One region of the Effusibacillus dendaii genome, then DNA from elsewhere that is predicted to be linked to it. Evidence: riboswitches for the same ligand, from Rfam matches in the RefSeq annotation. Region 1 holds a riboswitch; each other region holds the start of a gene.
What was found. A riboswitch is a leader RNA that binds a small molecule or an ion and turns the genes downstream of it on or off. The one in region 1 is predicted to bind cyclic di-AMP.
Positions count from the first base shown of each region.

Region 2: linked by a shared signal. The riboswitch ahead of skT53_RS17265 (DUF3055 domain-containing protein) and the one ahead of skT53_RS07765 (3D domain-containing protein) in region 1 are both predicted to bind cyclic di-AMP.
Region 3: linked by a shared signal. The riboswitch ahead of ehuB (ectoine/hydroxyectoine ABC transporter substrate-binding protein EhuB) and the one ahead of skT53_RS07765 (3D domain-containing protein) in region 1 are both predicted to bind cyclic di-AMP.

Region 1 is NZ_AP023366.1:1,429,920-1,436,688, reverse strand. Features, by position in the region: gene skT53_RS07780 (DMT family transporter) at 1-622, shown strand, start outside; gene skT53_RS07775 (C40 family peptidase) at 728-1,465, shown strand; gene skT53_RS07770 (aminotransferase class I/II-fold pyridoxal phosphate-dependent enzyme) at 1,616-3,076, shown strand; cyclic di-AMP (ydaO/yuaA leader) riboswitch at 3,134-3,297, shown strand; gene skT53_RS07765 (3D domain-containing protein) at 3,298-4,080, shown strand; gene skT53_RS07760 (hypothetical protein) at 4,177-6,036, shown strand; gene skT53_RS07755 (hypothetical protein) at 6,080-6,295, opposite strand; gene skT53_RS07750 (hypothetical protein) at 6,430-6,624, opposite strand.
Region 2 is NZ_AP023366.1:3,251,115-3,257,883, reverse strand. Features, by position in the region: gene skT53_RS17285 (IclR family transcriptional regulator) at 1-39, opposite strand, end outside; gene skT53_RS17280 (amidohydrolase family protein) at 187-1,125, shown strand; gene skT53_RS18680 (methyl-accepting chemotaxis protein) at 1,353-2,054, opposite strand; gene skT53_RS17275 (methyl-accepting chemotaxis protein) at 2,041-3,525, opposite strand; partial or broken gene skT53_RS17270 (LrgB family protein) at 3,819-4,372, shown strand; partial or broken gene skT53_RS17265 (DUF3055 domain-containing protein) at 4,502-4,759, opposite strand; cyclic di-AMP (ydaO/yuaA leader) riboswitch at 4,958-5,089, opposite strand; partial or broken gene skT53_RS19285 (SAM-dependent methyltransferase) at 5,219-5,341, opposite strand; gene skT53_RS19280 (O-methyltransferase) at 5,293-5,538, opposite strand; gene skT53_RS17250 (4-oxalocrotonate tautomerase) at 5,599-5,793, opposite strand; gene skT53_RS17245 (2-keto-4-pentenoate hydratase) at 5,833-6,618, opposite strand; gene dmpG (4-hydroxy-2-oxovalerate aldolase) at 6,630-6,769, opposite strand, start outside.
Region 3 is NZ_AP023366.1:1,584,688-1,591,456, reverse strand. Features, by position in the region: gene skT53_RS08720 (hypothetical protein) at 97-555, shown strand; cyclic di-AMP (ydaO/yuaA leader) riboswitch at 763-906, shown strand; gene ehuB (ectoine/hydroxyectoine ABC transporter substrate-binding protein EhuB) at 1,117-2,022, shown strand; gene ehuC (ectoine/hydroxyectoine ABC transporter permease subunit EhuC) at 2,056-2,688, shown strand; gene ehuD (ectoine/hydroxyectoine ABC transporter permease subunit EhuD) at 2,692-3,342, shown strand; gene ehuA (ectoine/hydroxyectoine ABC transporter ATP-binding protein EhuA) at 3,366-4,187, shown strand; gene ectA (diaminobutyrate acetyltransferase) at 4,193-4,687, shown strand; gene ectB (diaminobutyrate--2-oxoglutarate transaminase) at 4,763-6,055, shown strand; gene skT53_RS08685 (ectoine synthase) at 6,081-6,482, shown strand; gene thpD (ectoine hydroxylase) at 6,510-6,769, shown strand, end outside.

The sequences.
Region 1 (6,769 bases):
CGCCTCGATGACGGCGATTCTTCTCTATCTGTATCCGGCCTTTGTGACAGTATTGAGCTTGTTGACCAGACAAGAGAAATGGCAGGCACGCAAAGGGGTTGCTTTGTTCTGTTCCTTTTTCGGGCTGCTGATGATTGTCGGATTGTCTGGCGGACAGATCAACCTGTTGGGGGTTCTGCTGGGAGGAGCAGCCGGGTTGCTTTACTCGTTCTTTATTTTGGTGAACCGTCAGGTCGGACTGGGACTGCCTGTTTTGACAATGACCGCCTTTCTGGTAACAGGCGCTTTTTTGGCATTTGCGGCGATTGGCCTGTTGAACCGTTCGATTCATCCGGTTATGGCCCCGTATGGATATCTGGCGATTTTGGCTATTTCCCTGTTTTCGACTGTGCTCGGCATCTGGCTTTTCAGTGCCAGCATTCAACTGATCGGCCCTGCTAATGCCTCCATTATTTCTATGTTTGAACCTGTGTTCACTATCCTGTTGGGGTATTTGCTGTTTGCGGAACGCATGACGCCGCTGCAAATGGCAGGGGCCCTGATGATTCTGTTGTCTTTGTTCATCCTGCAGTTGAAACTCCCGAATCGGACAGGCAAGAATACGCATACGGAAATCTCCTAATTCCATACCAGAATGGTAAATTTTACAGCTACCTTCCAGTATCTATCTTTTTTAAAATAGAATTGGAAACATTACCACAACTAGGTGATACTGGGAGGTACAGAGATGCGACATGGGAAACGTTATTGGAAAGGGATGCTGGCAGCAGGTGCCATGATCGCTGCCTTATCGATTCATGGAATGGCGGAAGCGGCTTTCGGAGATACCGTTTTGAAAACCGGAATGTCGAGTGCAGATGTGAAAACGTTACAGTCAGATTTGAAGCAGCTGGGTTATTTCTCAGCAACGGAAACCGGCTACTTTGGGTCGATCACCCGTGATGCGGTGGTCAAATTTCAACAAGCGAACGGGTTAACGGCCGATGGTGTCGTTGGGCCAAAAACATTCAGCGTTCTAAACAAACAAATTCCCCAAGAGCAACAAAACCCGCAAAACACATCAATCCCGCAAGAGAAACCTACCACGCAAGAGAAATCAATCCTGCAAGCCAATATTGTAGCAACAGCAAAAAAATATATAGGCGTACCCTATCTGTGGGGCGGCAACACACCGTCAGGATTTGACTGCTCCGGTTTTTCCAGTTACGTATTTGCCCAAAACGGACTGACGATTCCCCGCGTTTCGGCCGACCAGTACAAGAATGGGACACCGGTTGACCGAAGCAAACTGGAAGTCGGCGACCTGGTGTTTTTTACAACAACCCGTGTGGGCCCGTCGCATCTTGGAATTTACATTGGCGATGGACAATTTATTCATGCCAGTTCGTCGCAGGGCGTGATCATCTCTTCCCTGTCCAACTCCTATTGGAGCGCGCGCTATGTCGGAGCGAGACGTTATTTATAGCCTGAACATACGGAGCGAGAGGATATCTTTGCCTGAACATACGGTTTGCGTTTTTTTCTTTCCGGCTGGATAAGCTTCTGGTATACTACTTGCTGTTATGAAATGGGACTCCTGCAATGTCCCTTTTTGCAGAAAGGTCGGGAAGCTTGAATGAACAAACAGGAACAGGAACGTACGCCGCTTTTTACAATGCTTGTGGAACATGCAAAACGGGATCCGATTCAATTTCATATACCCGGCCACAAGAAAGGCAGTGGGATGTCGGCGGAATTTCGTGATTTTATCGGCTCAAACGCTCTATCCATCGATTTGATCAACATTGCTCCGCTTGACGATTTGCACAATCCGAAAGGGATGATTCGCGAAGCGCAGGAATTGGCGGCAAAAGCGTTTGGCGCAGACCATACATTTTTCTCTGTACAGGGTACTTCTGGGGCCATTATGACAATGGTCATGTCGGTCGTGGGACCGGGAGACAAACTGTTGGTGCCGCGGAATGTACACAAATCGGTGTCGGCAGCCATTATTCTGTCTGGTGCGCAACCGGTCTTCATGCACCCGGAACTTGATCCAAATCTTGGAATTGCGCATGGCGTCTCTTACCAGACGGTCGAGCGTACATTGCAGCAACATCCGGATGCAAAAGGAATTTTGTTGATCAACCCGACCTATTTTGGAGTGTCATGCGATTTAAAATCGATCGTGGATATGGCGCATGAGAGGGGAATTCCTGTGATTGTGGACGAAGCGCATGGTGTTCACATCCATTTTCATGAAAAATTGCCGTTGTCTGCCATGCAGGCAGGTGCCGACATGGCGGCTACCTCCGTTCACAAGCTGGGCGGTTCGATGACGCAGAGTTCTGTCTTGAATGTGAAAGAGGGATTGGTCAATCCGAACCATGTGCAGTCGATTCTGTCGATGCTGACCACTACGTCCACCTCCTATGTGCTGTTGGCTTCGCTGGATACAGCGAGGAAACATTTGGCGATCAACGGTCACGATATGCTTGACAAAGCACTCGAACTGGCGGATTATGCCCGCCAAGAGATTAACCGAATCGACGGACTGTATTGTTTCGGCAAAGAAATTCTGCACAACTCATCCGTTTATGACCTGGACCCCCTGAAATTAACCGTTTCCGTTGTGAAATTGGGGATTACCGGGTATGATGTGGAGCGTATTTTGCGGGAAGAGTTTAATATTGAAGTGGAATTGTCGGACCTCTACAATATTCTGTGCATCGTGACAGGCGGCGATACAAGGGAAACGATCGATGCTTTGCTGAATGCCCTGCGTCGGATTGCGGAGCGTCATGTGTACCAAACCGGGAAACCGATGGTACAGGTGCGTCTGCCGGAAATTCCACGGTTGGCCATGTCGCCTCGTGAGGCGTTCTATTCAGAAACAGAGGTAGTTCCTTTTGATGAAGCGATCGGACGGACATTTGCCGAATTGGTAATGGTGTATCCGCCGGGAATTCCCATCCTGATGCCGGGAGAAATTGTCACTCGCGAGAATATTGAGTATATCCGGGAACATATGAAAGCGGGGTTGCCGGTGCAAGGACCGGATGATCCTGACATTGCACAGGTGAAAGTCGTAAAATAAGCTTTTTTCCAGCAGATTCCTAATGATTTTTTACTTTCAATTTCGTATAATTTACAGGAATTTTACAAGCCGAATCCGCGCATGCGTGACTTTGTTCGCATGCTGAAGTACGGAGGAACCGTTTTTTGGGGTGAAAGGACCGGAGAGCAACGATTTTCCGGAACAAGGGTACCTTCTACCGAACCCGTCAGCTAACTTCGGAGGCTTAGGAAGGAGACTGTATGTTACGTATTAAGGCTACATGTGCTTTGTTTGCATTCCTTTTTTTACCAGTTGAAGGGCAAGCCCATCACGTAGGGGATCTGCCTGATTTGATCAAATTGGCCGATTTGTCCAGTAAAGTGGATGATCGGCAGACAGGCCAATTTTTATCTCCGGCAATAGTCAGTGCCGGACAGCAAGCTGCCCCTCAAAATAGTGGACAAGTTTTTCCGGTAGGCGAACAAACGGTTCAACCAGTCGGAAAAGCTGTTCAACCGAACGAACAAGCTGCGCAATCGAACGGAGAAATGGCGCAGTTGGGTGGACAAACTGCTCCCCAGAGCGATCAAGCCGCCAGTCAAAACTACCGGCCGAATACGGTTGCTGTTGACAGTACGCATATAGCAGCAAGCCGCAGCGGTCTTTCCGCGTTGAGAGAAGCGACTCCAACCGTTGTAAAAGTGGCGCAGACAGTTGGAACGACCGAAGGAAAAACATTGGCGATGCGGGCCACCGCATACGGTCCATCTGATGTGAATTGGAAAAATGGCGGCAAGACCTATTCCGGAACGACTGTCCGGCAAGGTGTCATTGCTGTTGATCCAAACGTGATTCCTATCGGGACAAAAGTTTGGATTTCCGGTTACTCAAATCCGAATCTGCCGCCAGATGGCTTTCAGGCGGTAGCGGAGGACACAGGCGGGAAAATTCGCGGCAACCGGATTGACATATACATCGATACAGATGCGCAAGGTATCAGTCAATTTGGCGTACAGAATGTTCAAGTTCGTATGTTAAACTAAAAAGTTCCAATCGAGAAAGGGGCCTGTATAATCAGGTTCCTTTTTTTGCATTCTAGAAAATGGAACTGAAATCGTTAGGATAGAAAGAGGGATTGCATGAAACGCGGCAGCGGGCGGATAATCAGATTCTTTCAACTTTTTATTCTATGCCTCAGTCTCTTACAGGTTACGCCTGCGGCCGCCTGGGGGCAACAGGAGAATCAGGTGATTGTGGTGGTCATTCCCGGTTTGAAATGGGACCTGTTATCCAGCCAGGCGACACCTCATTTACTGGATATGGCGGCCGCAGGCGGCGCGGCTAATGTATCGATCCCTGTACGTAAAACGGAGGGGATTGAGGCGGCAGAATCCCTCATTCGACAAACAGGTGGAAGGGTGGAACGGATCGGACCGGAAACAGTTGGCGAAGAACAGATGTACAAGCGATATTTGGCTTTGCGCGACCACAGCAACCTGTTGACGGTTCAATTCAATCGACTGGAGCGGTTGACTGAACGACAACAGTTGAAGGCTGCCGACCGATTTGTCGGGAATTTGCTGCAGGACGTGGATTTGAAACATCTGCTGCTGGTGACGAGTGATCTGTCAACTGCCGGACAAGATCGAGGTCCTTGTTCCGCTGGCATACTGCTGGTCAGCGGCGGCGGAGTTGATCCAAATTCGCTGCTCAGTTCGAATGGCACACGTCAAATCGGGTTAGTCTCTGTACGGGATATGAATCCTACCATATTGGCACATTTAGGGCTGCCCGAACACCCTAACACAGGCGGTGAAGTCATCGGATCCTTGATGTGGTCCGGTTCGACGCTGCCGTATTTGCAGGATCAGGTCCATCAAATATCACTGGTCAACCGGGTGCGCCCTTATATGGTTAAAGGGTTTGTTTTCGGTATGCTGGTCGTGCTGATAGGGTCCATCAGCAGCCGACTGGCGCCTGTCCGTTTTGCTGATAAATGGGGAGTTCTTTTAACCGGATTATTGACGATGCCATCCGTGTTTCTGCTCTTGCCGATCCTTGGCTACCGAGACGTTGCCGATTTAACTGTCAAATGCGGGATTCTGTCGGCGATCCTGTTTGTCGCGCTGACGCTGTTTAAGACACAGAGGGGGAGACTCTTTTTCCTGTCTGCGATGACAGTTGGACTGGTCCTGCCAGATCTGCTGCAGCAGGGATACTGGATGAAGAATTCGGTGCTTGGCTACGATTTGTTGGCAGGGGATCGCTATTACGGAATCGGCAACGAATATATGGGAATTTTGATTGGGGCTGTGCTGCTGCTGTACTATTTAGCCAGTCAGCGCTATGTGGAGTGGAAAACGATTATTCAGGCTTTTTCCTTTCTTGTATTTGGTGCAATCATTTATCTGCTGGCGTCTCCCCGCTTGGGGACGAATGCGGGAGGGGCGGTGGCCGCTTCGATCGCTTTTATGTATGTGGCGGCGGTCGAAAGAGCAGCGATTTTTTATAAAAAATGGGTCTGGGTGGTTGCCGGAACGGCGGTTCTGGCAAGCGGCATACTGGCTATCAATCTGTTGGTCCCCTATGAACAGCAGAGCCATATCGGACGTATATGTTCACTGCTTTTAAATGGCGGATTCGATGAATTTTTTGCTATCATCCATCGAAAATGGCTTTTAAACTGGTATTTGTTGCGTGTATCTCCTTGGGGAATGCTCTTGTGTGTGACCCTGCTCGTGCTGTTTGCCCATCAGTTTTGGACGGATTGGTTTCGTACGCTTACCCCGGCGGAGGGGCGGATGGTGCAATCGTTCGCGGTGGCAGCATTGGCCGTTTTTCTATTGAATGATTCGGGAGTGATTGCAGCGACCGGAGTCTTGCTGTTTGCGGCGGTAACGGTGTTGACGAACGCAATGGTGAAGACGGGCATCATCCAACAGGCAATTGTGGCTGACAATGCAGCGAAAGACGACCGGGAGGATGTTAGCAAGGTGTAAAACAAAAGGGATTCCATTTGACGGAATCCCTTTCTCCTAAAAATTAGTAGGCGTACGGATAAGCGCCTGCGGCCGGGTAACCGTAGCCGTAACCAGCGCCGTAAGCGCCTGCGACTCCCACTCCGGCAGGGCCGCAGCCGCAAGGTTTCGCCGCAGCAACCCCAGCATACGGAACCCCCGGCACCAGCAAGAAGAACAGCACGAAAATAATCAGGAATACAATAGCCCATTGGGTCCAACCGCCAAAAACTCCTGTCATTGTTTTGCCCTCCCTTCACGTTTACATCAATAGTAAATTCGTGAAGGATGCAATAGGTAACGGACAGATACCCTAACCGCAAGCCTATTTTCCAGGGGAACGCCCGTACATACCGGTCGAGGAAACAAGGTACGCTATTCACGGGAGGACAGATATTCCCGCCAAACTTTCCGATAGGGGTTGTCGACTACTTCCGGATCGGTCTGTTCTTCTTCCAAAATCGTATATTTCACTTCTTCGTTCCAGGAACCATTCTGTTTAAAATAAGTGACCAGCCCAACAATCAACAACAACTGCAGAATGAGCAAAGCGATCACCCACATATGCATTAGAGTTTTTCCTCCCCGTATCGGTAGTGTACAAGTTTCGGTAAAATGTTATAACGGTAGATAATGTGTGTGTAAAATGTTCGATGCGGGAAATTGGTTTTCCTGCATCCGTTTGCAGCCAATTCTGATAAAAGGGAGGGATCTG
Region 2 (6,769 bases), 1.6 Mb from region 1:
ATTATGAACAGACGAAAGAGTTTCTTGTCCCTTAGCCACGGAAATTCCCCCTTTTTTTCCACGAATTCCGCATAAAAGAACAACCGCCTTTTTTTTTATCTGATTAAACCGTATCATTTTTAAAAAACCAATTCAATATCGAAATAGTTAGAAACATAATAACATTCAAAATAAAGAGGTGTTTTAATGTACGACCTTCATACTCATTTTATTCCTTCTGATGTATATGACTGGCTGAAGGAAAACAGCCGGACGATCCACGCACAGTTTGAACAAAAAGATGCGGCAAAATCCGAATTCCTGACAATCAACGGCAAATGGTCTTTTGAATTGAAACCTCTTTTCTTGCATGCCGAACTTTACCTGAACAGCCAACGCGAAGCGGGTGTCAGCCATTCCCTGGTCTCACCGATTCCCCAATTGTTTTTGTACGAATTTCCGTCAGAGATAACGAATGAATTGGCAGACGTGTATAACAGGTCGTTGGCCGACTGGACAGCTTCACAGCCCGACCGTTTATCGGCGCTCGCCACCGTTCCCCTGCAAAACCCGGCCAAAGCAGCTGATCAATTGAAGGCTGCATGTAAGAACAGATTAAAAGGAGCGATCATCGGTCCCGGTTGTGGGGGGCAGATGCTGACAGACGACTTTTTTGTTCCTTTTTGGGAAGCGGCGGAAGAAACGAATGCAATCGTTTTTATCCATCCGCTGCTGTCTGAAGATGCCCGCTTACAGCGACGGATGATGCCGAACCTGATTGGGGTGCCGTGGGAAACAACCGTCTGTGCAACCGATATCCTGTTAAGCGGCTTACTTGACAAATATCCGCATGCAAAAATTTTATTAGCGCACGGCGGCGGTTTTCTGCCCTATCAAATCGGTCGGCTGGACAAAGGGTACAATCAGTGGAAACCGGTTTCTGCCGCGTTGCAGGCCCCTCCATCCGAATATCTGAAGCGATTCTGGTATGATTCGGTATTGTGGAATCAAGCGGCGCTGGAATATCTGTTGCTGATGGCGGGAGAAGACCGGATTGTGCCCGGATCGGATTTTCCGTTTGACCTGTGTGCCTGGCCGCCCAAACAGTTTAATGAAAAAGGCGTACAGAGCCTGATGGGAAACTGAATGTTGGTTTAACAACAGTTAAAAAACTTGATGCAGGCCTACTCCAATGAGCAGAAGCCCGGCTACAAGCGATGAGTATTTTCCAAGGATTCGAGCGATCAGTTTGGTTCCGACTATGTTGCCGATCCATATCGTCATATACCCCCAAAACGTAAATGCGGACCTCATTTCGTGCGAATTCCCACCCCATTTTTCAAGCCAAAATGATGCGGCCCCCCTGACTTTATTTACTTTTCTGAGAGTTGGAATTTGTCTACCAGGCGGCGAAGATTCGAAACCACGAGAGAACTTTGTTCCGAATCGTTTCTTGCATCCTGTATCGTATGCACCATCTGTTCGGCTGACTGATTCACGTTGTCCACAGTTTTGAAATTTTGTTCATTTGTCGCAGCTATATTGCGTATAATGTCGCGCATCTGATTGGTAACATCAGGATTAGCGGCGGATGTCTGAGACATCGATGTAAGGACGTTCTTAACGGCTTCCACAATATTGGCCCCTTTTTCGACTTCATCGTTGCTTCTCTCGATAGCCATCTGGACCTGTTGGGAATCTGCCTCGATTTCTTCCAACGTGTGACTGATTTCCTGAGTAGCAGACGTTGTTTGGTTCGCCAACTTACGAATCTCTTCTGCCACAACTGCAAACCCTCGGCCGTGTTCCCCAGCTCTGGCCGCTTCAATAGAAGCGTTTAATGCCAGAAGATTGGTTTGTTGAGCCACTTCGTTGATGGTATGAACGATTCGGCTGATTTTTTCGGAATGCTCGGCAAAAGTGTCAGTTAATTTAAGGGCAACCTGAACACGATACACGATGTCCTTCATTTTTTCGTCAATGCTTTCAATTTGTTCCTGCGCGTGTTTTAGTTGATCCTGTGACAGTTGTTCTATACTGTGAAGGGTTTCGCTTACTTGGTCAATTTGAAGCATAGCCTGCCGGACGTCTGTTAGCTGATGCTGTATTCCTTCCAACATTTCTGCCATACTGTGGATCACTAAAGAGGAATTTTGCTCGACCCTGGCTGTTTTTTTCGCGCAACGATTCATTCGTAGTTTCCACGCCCAGAGCAGTTGTCTTTACCTTGCTCATAAGTCCGTCCAAACTATCAATCAGGTTATTTACCCAACGGCCCAATTCACCTGATTCGTCATTTTCGAGCGTAGAATGGTCTATACGCATTGTAAGATCGCCTCCGCCTTCCGCTATTCGACGAATGATCCGAGTCATATCTGTTAAACGGGAGGCGACAGGTTCTACTCCTCTTCGGGAAAACAATAAAACTGCCACCAGACCGTAAATTACTTCGATCAACATTGTCGACCAAAGCGGGAAAATGCCTGGCAGAATCAAAAGTTGATGCAGTATGATTCCCGCTCCCATCCACATGGCAAAAAGCTTGCCAAGTCGCCAAGTAAGCGAACGGCGTCGATAAACTTCCTCGAGATCGCCTTCGCACATCATTCCCCATATATCGGGCGAACCCGGTAACTGGAAAGTGACTCCTTTGCCTATTACCGGAATGTGGCGGTAGTCGGAATAGCCAGGAAAGTGAACGAAAATGTTATTTCCGTTTTGAATTGTGTTCCACACCCCGGGATGCAGTTCGTTGGTCGCCGGGTCCGTAAAACGTATTTCAAATTCAGTATGATCCTTAACCCGGACAATTCCCCAGTGTTTGGTGTGAACCCCGTCTTTCAGATTTTCCCCTAACGTAAATGCGCGGTCTTCGAAACGGCTTCGGGACAATGCGGTTCCGGGGGCGATGGCGGGATCAAAATTGGACTTGGCCATAAACAGATAGTTGTCACCGGAATCGCGGTAAACATGGCCAGCTTCACGTTGGATCAGGTCTCCTAGAACATCGTTGGGAATACGCCCGATTAAAATATGGCTCAACTTGTTCCCTAGCCGAACCGGTTGAATGAACACAATCGTTACTTCGTCATGAAAATTGGAAGTTCGTGGCCCGATCTCCATAGTCAGCGGATCCGAAAATGGACCATAGAGAAGTCTTTCATTTGTATTTAAAACATGCAGGACGGCTCTGTTGATCCCCGTTTTCTGATTGTTATGATAGGAAAATCCCAGATGCTTCGGGTATGTGGCAGCGCATACTTCAAGTTTGGTTGTAAGCAAAAATAACTCTGTAAAATAAGTTGCTTGTTGCAGACGTTTTTTTAAATAGAAATTCCACTCTTCATCGGGTATTCGACTTATTTCTGTTGCGGTGTTCTCTATGTAATCCCATTGTTCATTTGCCCAATCCAAAAGCAGAGATACTCGCGTCCTGGCAATCCCTTCAAACGTTTCTTCCACCGACTGCGCGATTTGGCGGTTAAGCTTATAAGACCACCAAAGCGGAAGACCTTCACGAAAATCCAGCCAACCGAAAAACCCCATCGAATTCTCCTCCTCCTAAAAATGCAACCATATATGTAATGTATATGTAATAATATATAACATGTAATTTAAAAATCAAATAAAATAATTGTGCATCGAGATATTTGTGTAATGTAAACTTACATAAACATAACACTAAGTAGTTCTGTTGTTTTGTTGCAACTACTATTTTTACAATTCTTTCCCGATGCGTTATTCTATGTGTAAAGTATTGAGAACCTAAAATATCATGCAAAAGCAAGGAGGGACGGTATTCCTCTTACAGCTGTATCCGTTAGGATCCAACCATACGAATGAAAATCATGAAAATCATTGCACAAATTGCGTTTTTATACGCTGTTTCATTTGTTGGAGATTGGCTGCACAACTTGCTGCACTTGCCGATTCCGGGCAGTATTATTGGTTTTTTTCTATTATTGGTCGCGCTTGTTGTCATTCTTGTCTGTTTTCAAATCCCGTATAGTACCTATATGATTGGAGGGCAATGGAGTAACCTCCTGTTAGGACCATCCGTTGTTTCTCTTGCCTACCCGTTATATAAGCAAAGGAACATCTTAATCAAAAATTTGCTCCCGGTTTTAGGCGGATTCCTCCACTGGCCGCTGTATTTGTCATGATCGCAGGATTGACTGGTCCCGTCTTTGGCCCCTATATCTTCAACTGGTTCAGAATCAACAATTTTTTGGGTCGGGGAATCGCACTGGGCAGCGCGTCGCATGCGATCGGAATCGCGAAGGCTTTTGAATATGGAGAACAAACGGTATCGATCAGTTCCGTTGCGATGACGTTGAGCGCGCTCTCTGGCTCTGTTTTTGCACCTTTGATTGTTTGGCTGTTTTATTTGTGAGAACTTCCAGAATCAGAGCACATCAAACATGAATTTCGGATCGATTTTTGGATAAATTGAAAACGACCTTCTCGAAAGAAGGTCGGATTTTCCACAGACGTGTGTCTATAGCAGCAAGGTTTCCGATGCTTAATACTCCGAGTGAAGCAATCGATCAGCAAGCGGTTCCTTTAAGAAATTTGATAAGCGAACGGCATCTGCCTTACTCAAGCCAAACGTCGCAACAAGGTGGTCGAGGTTGTCCATGTCGTCAATAGCCAAAATCGCGCTTCGATTCGATTGAAGACAAGTCACCAACGTTTTTCCGAAAAAGTGTCCGGTGTATGTCAACGTAAAATCGAATCGGGTTCCGCCAGATACGAATCCGACATGACGCGTGCGGGTCGTTTCCTCGTGATCTAAAAAAGGCTTCTACCGAAGCATATTCGCGGTCAAGCGGCGTCTATTAGAGGAAACCTTTTTCGACAGCCGAAAGTATAAAAATGGTGATGGAATATCACATTTTTATATTTTCTAAGCTGTTAAAAAACCCCCATAGGAAAAATCCCTACGGGGCGTAAAATTAAGAAATTGGAACAATGTCCTCACTCCTCTCTTAAACACTTACGAGGTTAGCTGTCGGATTCGGGCTTAAGAGATTGCCCTACCGATCGATCGACCGGATTCACCCCAAAATTGTTTCCCCCGCTTCCTTTCGGAATTCAGCGGCCTAGTTAAGCCTCCACTAATATTTACAAGTGAACTCATCGCTTGATCCGATGGTACCGTTACGGTTGCTCCATCGTCCTGCAGTCTTACAAATCCCTGATAGGCCGTAATCCCCAATATTCCTTTATGAGAAAGCATGTTATCCGCTACTATCAGTCCTCCTGACCGGAGTTTCGGCCATACCATCGCGAGGTAAAAAATGTATTCTTCCTTCACTGCATCGATAAACACAAAATCCCACGGGCCCTCGAGTGATGCCACCGTCTGTAAAGATCTCCCTCAATCAACTCAATGTATTTGTCGAGTCCCGCCTTTTCAAAAGTCTGTTTGGCCAATTCAATCTTAAAAGAATCGTTTTCGCAAGTGTACACCTTACCCCCGTTGGCTCTTGCGGCATCAGCCAGAAACAATGTCGGATAACCGCCTGATGAGCCAATCGGCAGATAAAAACCGTCCAATCAAAACAGATCAGACGGTCTTTAAGTCGGATAGGGAACTATCGTCCGGGAGGTACGGAACTATCGTCCAGGAATGTCAGAAACAGGCGTACCCGCGATTCCCCAGTGCGTTTTGGGAACTTCCGAAACCACAACGCGAACGTTTTCTTTCGGTACGTCTAACGTGTTTACGATCGTATCCGTTACGTCACGAATCATCTGCTTGATTTTTTCCTCCGGTCTGCCCTCAAGCATCTGAATTTGTACAAATGGCATATCGCACAGCCCCTTTTTATTGGATTTTTGGCTCAAATTTTACTCGGTCACCTGAAACCCGATTTCTCCCAATCCATCCAGCTTGGCGCTTACCGTATCGCCAACATGCAACAGGATGGCTTCTGTCACACCGCCTGTCAGAATGACGCTGCCAGCTTTCAATGATTCCCCTTTGCGTGCCAGCATATTGGCCAACATCGCCACCGAATGGGCCGGGTGTCCCAATACGGCAGCCCCCGCCCCCAACGCTTTGATTTGACCATTGATTGACAGCGTAACACCGACCAGATCCAGTTCCATTTCATCTGGCCGCACCAGGCGATCGCCCAATATCACTCGCGAAGAAGACGCATTATCGGCTATTACATCCGGCAATGTAAAAGAGAAATTTTCGTAGCGGCTGTCGATAATTTCCAATGCGGACGTCACAAATTCGGTTGCAGCCAGGATCTGTGCGCCCGTTACACCTGGGCCGCTCACATCTTTTCCCATTACGAAGGCGATTTCCGCTTCGACTTTGGGATGAATGAGATCCCGCATACGCAGTTGGCCGCCGTTGGGTATCACCATATAATCAAAAATATACCCGTATATCGGCTCTTCCACCTTCATCTGTTTCATTTTGGCCTGGCTGGTCAAGCCCATTTTGGGGCCGATGACCCGGTATCCCTGTTCCAACTTCAGGTTTACCAGTTCAGCCTGGATTTCGTAGGCCGCCGCCACATCCAGATCCGTATAGTCGGCTGTTATGCGGCCTATTTCCTTTTTTTCCAACTCTGCCCGTTCTAAAAAAGCGGCGATTTGCCTGTAGTTATAATTTCCCATAATCCGCTCCCCTATCTGACCGAAACCGATGTTTTGTCATGCGAGATGGCAGCCGCTACGTCGACAATCATGTCTTCCTGGCCGCCCACCACTTTCCGTTTTCCTAACTCGATCAGAATATCGCGTGCATCCAATCCAAACTGTTTGGCCG
Region 3 (6,769 bases), 150 kb from region 1:
TTTCTCACGGGAGGATGTTTTTTTCTGTCCCAATCGTTCAAATGCGTGAATGGATCCACGGCAGTTTGTGTATTGTGCCGGATAGGGAGGGGGAAAATGAGCGTCTGCGGAGAGCTTTTCCGCGATCATTCCCGTACGATGAGAGGAAGCCATAACAGGAAGGGAGAGAACAATTTGGCGGTTACCTATCAAGAAGCGCTGCGATTTTTGGGGAAGCCTGTATGTGCGGAATGCAAAGGGCACCAAAAACATTATGGCATCGTGCAACGGGTAAGCCGAAAAGGAATATTGCTGCAGCCGATCCCGGTACATGCTTCGGCGAACCGTAAAGACAGCCAGGTTGACTTTACAACGGCGGATCGACCGGCTGCGATGGATGCGGAAACGGTGTTCCTGCCTTTCTTGCTTCCGCTTACCACTTTATTTTCGCTGGGCGCATATGGAGGGTATGGCACACCATACGGATACGGGTACGGCAGACCGTATGGATTCGGTAGGCCTTATGGTTATGGGTATGGAGCACCGTACGGGTACGGTGGAGGTTATTGGTGGTGACAATCGCGAATGACCGGATTTGAGGAGCAGACAGGGCAGGATTTGGGAGGAAAAGTCTGGATATAACTGATAATTCCGGCTGATATGGGGAGAGACAGTCTCAGCTGAAATAATCAGAATATTTCCGGGGTGAATGGAAAAAATCGAATGTGTTATCATAAGTACAACAAATAAATGAATGGTTTATTCATTCAACGTATTTATTATTAAACAAACAGGCTGAATTCCATTGTATGGAAGCGGGGGAACCAAGTTCCTGGGGTTAATCCTGGCTATGCCAGGAGGGATGTGAGAAACTTCTCTGCCATCCTACCCGACAGCTAACCTCGTAAGCTAACGCAGGGAAGATCCAAGATTGCAAATCGGCGGGATGCAGACTATTTTCTTTTTCTGCCGCTTTTGCCAGGTCGCGGATTCGGTCGTTGTATTCATCTTTTGGTGATGCGCGCGTCAGACCGGTGCAGACTTTTTCTTGGAACTTCGGTTCCGTGAAAAAGCAGCACCGGTCTTTTTTGTTGCATGGCCTGGATGTGCGAGATGAGATCAGAAAGGAGAAATGAAATGAAAAGCAAAACTTTGCAATCAAAATGGGCTGCGATGTTGACCGGTGTTCTGGCTGCCGGGCTTTTATTGGCAGGATGCGGCGGCAGCACAAGCGGGTCGGCGCAAGATTCCGGCAAACAGGAAACTGCGTTTGAAAAAGCAAAACGGCAGGGGTATGTGACAGTCGGTTTTGCCAACGAAAAACCATACGCCTATGCGGCCCCGGACGGCAAATTGACAGGTGAAGCGGTTGAGGTCGCGCGCGCCGTTCTGAAAAACCTTGGGATCAAAGAAGTAAACGGTGTATTGACCGAATTCGGGTCGTTGATTCCGGGGCTGAAAGCAAAACGTTTCGACATCATTACGGCGGGTATGTATATTACGCCGGAGCGGGCGAAGCAGGTCGATTTTGCCAATCCTGAATACAGTATTGGGGAAGCGATTGCCGTTAAGAAGGGGAATCCGATGAATCTTCACAGTTATAAGGATATTGCCGCCAATTCAGAAGTGAAAGTTGGTGTAATGGGGGGCGCCATCGAGATCGATTATCTGAAAAAGAGCGGGGTGTCGGATAGCCAAATCGTGATTGTATCCGATCAGCCTTCTGCCATCAACGCTCTGCAGGCCGGACGTGTAAACGCCATTACAATGACCGGTCCTTCTTTGCAGGCAGTGATGGATTCAGCGAAAGATCCTTCGATTGAGAGGGTCATGGATTTCGAACAGCCGGTGATCGATGGTAAAAGTATACGCGGTTATGGGGCTGCCGTTTTCCGCCAAGGGGACGATGATTTCCGGCAAGCGTATAACGAGGAATTGAAAAAACTGGAGGATTCAGGCGAACTTCTGAACATTCTAAGCCCGTTCGGATTTACCAAGCAGGAACTGCCGGGCGGTAAAACGGCAGAAGAATTATTGAAATAAGGAAAGGGGTGCAGAACCATTTTTCCGACTGACCTGTTTACACCCCTTCTGCACGGGGTAGAAGTGACTCTGCAAGTAATGGCCTGTTCTGCGGTTGCAGCTTTGCTCCTTTCATTCACCGCTGGGTTGTGTCGTTTGTCAAAATGGGCATGGGTGCGAATGGCTGCAGCCGTATATGTGGAATTTTTTCGGGGTACTTCATTGCTGGTGCAAATGTTTTGGCTGTTTTTCGCTTTGCCAATATTGGGAATTGAACTGGAGCCGATGACAACAGGTGTTCTGGCGTTAGGACTGAACTATGGCGCTTACGGTTCGGAGATTGTCCGTAGTTCGATTCAGGCGATTCCAAAAGGGCAGACGGAAGCTGCAATCGCGTTGAACCTGACCTCGTTTCAGCGGATGCGGAGCGTGATCCTCCCGCAAGCGTTTACTCTGATGCTGCCCGCTTTCGGAAATCTGTTGATTGAACTTTTAAAAGGCACATCGCTTGTTTCGCTGATCACATTATCCGATTTGACGTTTACCGGTATGCTGATGCGAACCGCAAACATTGCCAGAACGCCGGAGATATTGGGGCTTATTCTTGTCATTTACTTTGTTCTTGCGTACTCCCTGACTCTTGTTGTGCGTTGGTTGGAACGGAGAGTTTCCGCAGGGAGGGTGTAAAAGATGTGGGATTGGGAGTTTGCATATTCGATTTTGCCGAAGTTGTTGAAAGTGGTTGATGTGACCATTGAGGCCACATTATCAGGTTTCGTACTGGCCGCTTTGTTAGGGATGCTGTTGGCTTTTGGCCGCCGGTCAAAGCGAAAGCCGATTGCATGGGCGTCTGGTTTGGTGGTCGAGTTTATCCGCAGCACGCCGCTTTTGATTCAATTGTATTTCTTATATTTCGCGCTTCCGTTTTACGGTATTTCGTTACCCGCCTTCACAGTGGGCGTGATTGGATTGGGTCTGCATTACAGCACCTATTTGTCCGAAGTGTACCGGGCCGGCATTGAAAATGTGCCGCGCGGACAATGGGAAGCGGCGATTGCGTTGAACTTTTCCAGATCACAGACATGGATGCGGATTATTTTACCGCAGGCCATTCGGCCAGTTGTGCCGGTTTTGGGCAATTACCTGATCACGATGTTTAAAGAAACGCCGCTTCTTTCTACGATTACGGTAGTAGAACTGATGCAAACCGCTAAAATGATCGGTTCCCAGTCGTTTCGCTATCTGGAGGCGTTCACGATTGCCGGATTCCTGTTCCTGCTGTTAAGTTATCTGTCTGCCATTTGGGTTCGCCGAATGGAATTGAGGCTTGAACAAAAATAAGCAAAGGAAGTGGGAGGATGAGCATGATCCATGTGTCCAGTTTGTACGAGGGATATGAGAATGTGGAGGGAAATCCGATTGTCCGCTATCGGAAAATCAGCAAATCATATGGCGATCTGCAGGTACTAAAGGAAATCGATCTGGATATCTATCCGGGGGAAAAGGTGGCGGTGATCGGTCCGAGCGGATCCGGCAAAACAACACTCGCCCGTTTGCTGATGACGCTGGAAGAACCGACGGCCGGCACGATTGAAGTGGATGGAGAACTGCTGTGGCACAAGAGAGTAAAAGGCAGACTGACGCGGGCGGACGAAAAACATCTGCATCGTGTGCGAGGCAGCATTGGCATGGTGTTTCAACATTTTAACCTGTTTCCGCATATGACCATTTTGCGCAACGTGACGGAAGCGCCCATTCGGGTGCTCGGTCTGTCAAAAGAGGAGGCGGTGGAGAGAGCCAAGATCATGTTGGATAAAGTCGGGCTGTTGGATAAGTTGGACAAATATCCGGGCCAACTGTCGGGTGGTCAAAAACAGCGTGTGGCGATTGCGAGAGCATTGGTCATGCGGCCGAAAGTGATGCTGTTTGATGAACCGACATCTGCCTTGGATCCCGAATTGGTTGGGGAGGTGTTGACAGTGATCAAAGAAATTGCGGCGGAAGGCGATATGGCGATGCTGTTGATTACACACGAAATGGAGTTTGCGCGTGATGTGGCAGATCGTATTTTGTTTACGGACGGCGGCAAAATTGTTGAGGAGGGCTCCCCCAAACAGATTTTTGAAAATCCGAAAAGTCCCCGGCTGCAGATGTTCCTTAATCGTTTTCGGACAAATGGATTCTAAAGGCCATGCACTTGACGTTCCGAAATATGACCGAACAGGACGGAGCTGACGTTTGGACCATTGTAAAGGAAACAGGTGTATTGGATGTGAATTCGGTCTATGCCTATTTAATGATGGGCAAATACTTCCCTCACACCTGTGTGGTTGCCGAATACAATGGAAAAATCTGCGGATTTATCACCGCTTTTCTGCCTCCCGGCAAGCCGGACACGATATTCGTCTGGCAGGTGGGTGTGGCAAACACGCAGCAGGGAAAAGGGATTGGAAAATCCTTGTTACGTTTTCTGATGACAAGGGATGTATGTCGCGGAGTGCGTTTTCTGGAAACGACCATTTCCCCGTCCAACCGTCCTTCCGAATCCTTGTTTCGAGGTTTTGCGAGGGATTGGAAGACAGGCTGCAGGGTTACCGAATGTTTCCCGGTGGAGCTGTTTTTAGATGGGGCGCATGAAGCGGAAATGTTGTTCCGGATTGGTCCGTTCTCACAATTGAACTGTTGAGTTTCGCCCATAAGCTGTCCGAATGAATGGTTACTAGAATAATTGTAATCTGTCAGATTGATAAGGAGGAATGAGATGAAGATTTTGGAGGAAGTGACAAACCCGTTGTATGTGTTTGAGCAGTTGGAATCGGAGGTGCGCAGCTATTGCCGGAGTTTCCCGACCGTGTTCAGCAGGTCCAGCGGCTACAAGGTATGGGATCGGAAAGGCAAGGAGTACATTGACTTTTTTGCCGGTGCCGGGTCTCTCAACTACGGGCATAACAATCCCAAAATCAAACAGAAGCTGATCGAATATTTGATGAAGGATGGGATTACACACAGTCTGGATATGGCTACAGAGGCGAAGGAAGAGCTATTGGTCGGTTTCCGCGACGTCATTCTGAAACCTCGAAAGCTGAATTACAAAGTGATGTTTCCCGGTCCGACAGGAACCAATTCGGTAGAAAGCGCCCTCAAACTTGCTCGAAAGGTGACGGGACGGGAAATAGTCATGAGCTTCACGAATGCGTTTCATGGTATGACAGTAGGCTCTCTTTCGGTTACCGGCAACAAGTTTAAGCGCAGGGGGGCCGGCATGTCCCTGACGAATACGGTCTCGATGCCATTTGACGGCTACCTGGGGAACCAAGTCAACACGGCAGAATACATCGAGAGGTTCCTCGAAGACAATGGCAGCGGCGTTTCTCTCCCTGCAGCCATTATCCTCGAGACGGTTCAAGGCGAAGGTGGCATTAACGCGGCCAGTTTTGAATGGCTGAAAGAAATTGAAAGTATTTGTCGTCGGTGGGAGATTTTGCTGATCGTTGATGATGTGCAGGTGGGATGTGGCCGAACGGGTCCCTTTTTCAGTTTTGAACCGGCGGGCATCCAACCTGATATTATCTGCTTGTCGAAATCAATCGGCGGATATGGCATTCCGCTGGCTCTGACGTTAATTAAACCGGAACATGATGTCTGGGAACCAGGCGAGCATAACGGAACTTTCCGCGGGCATAACCTCGCCTTTGTGGCTGGCAGGGAAGCCCTGCAGTACTGGGAAACCGATCAGTTCAGCAAACAGATTCAGCAAAAAGGGGAGAAGGTCAATCGTTTCCTGCGGCAATTGGTGGAGAGATATCCGGAAATGCGCGGAGAAGTTCGCGGTCGCGGGTTGATCCAGGGAATCGCTCTTGGAGTAGACGGATTGGCTGAGAAAATCTGCGCGGCTGCGTTTGACAAAGGTTTAATTATGGAAACGTCCGGGCCGAGCAGCGAAGTGATTAAATTGCTGCCGCCCCTCATTATTGATAACGAAGGATTGGAAAAGGGGTTGCAGATTATAGCGGCCAGTTTCGAACAGTGCCGGAGAGATTTGCCAGTTAACTAGACGAGGTGGGGAGAGGAGAATCGATATGATAGTGAGGAAATTGAAGGATATTATCGGGACGGAGCATGATGTGGATACGCCTACATGGAACAGCAGGCGGCTGCTTTTGAAAAAAGATGGTGTCGGATTTTCTTTGAATGACACGATCATTAAAGCGGGCACCGAAACATTGATTTGGTACAAAAATCATATCGAAGCGGTGTACTGCATCGACGGGGAAGGAGAAGTGGAGGTCATTGCGGACGGCACGATTTACCACATCCAACCGGGAACCATGTATGTGTTAAACGGCCATGAAAAACATTACTTACGGGCAACAACGAGAGATATGCGGGTCATCTGCGTGTTTAATCCGGCATTGACAGGACGTGAAGTGCACGATGCGGACGGCGCGTATCCGCTCGATGAAAGTGAAGCGGGGGCATGAACAAACAAGGGAACAGGGGGGGTAACTATGAGTTCAAACGCGATGACCGGCGACCGTCAGCGGATGATCGATCTGTATCCTTCACGAGTCAGCCGTACTCCGCAGATTTTGGACCGGAAAGATGCGGTGCTGCATGGCGGGGATTCCGCACCAGGACCGTTAACTCGCGAACAACTGCAATTTTATGATCAACACGGGTATCTGTTTCTGGAAGGTTTCTTCTCAGGAGAAGAGGTTCAGTATTTTCGGGATGAATTGCAGAATGTGTGGGAGGCAGGCAAACATTC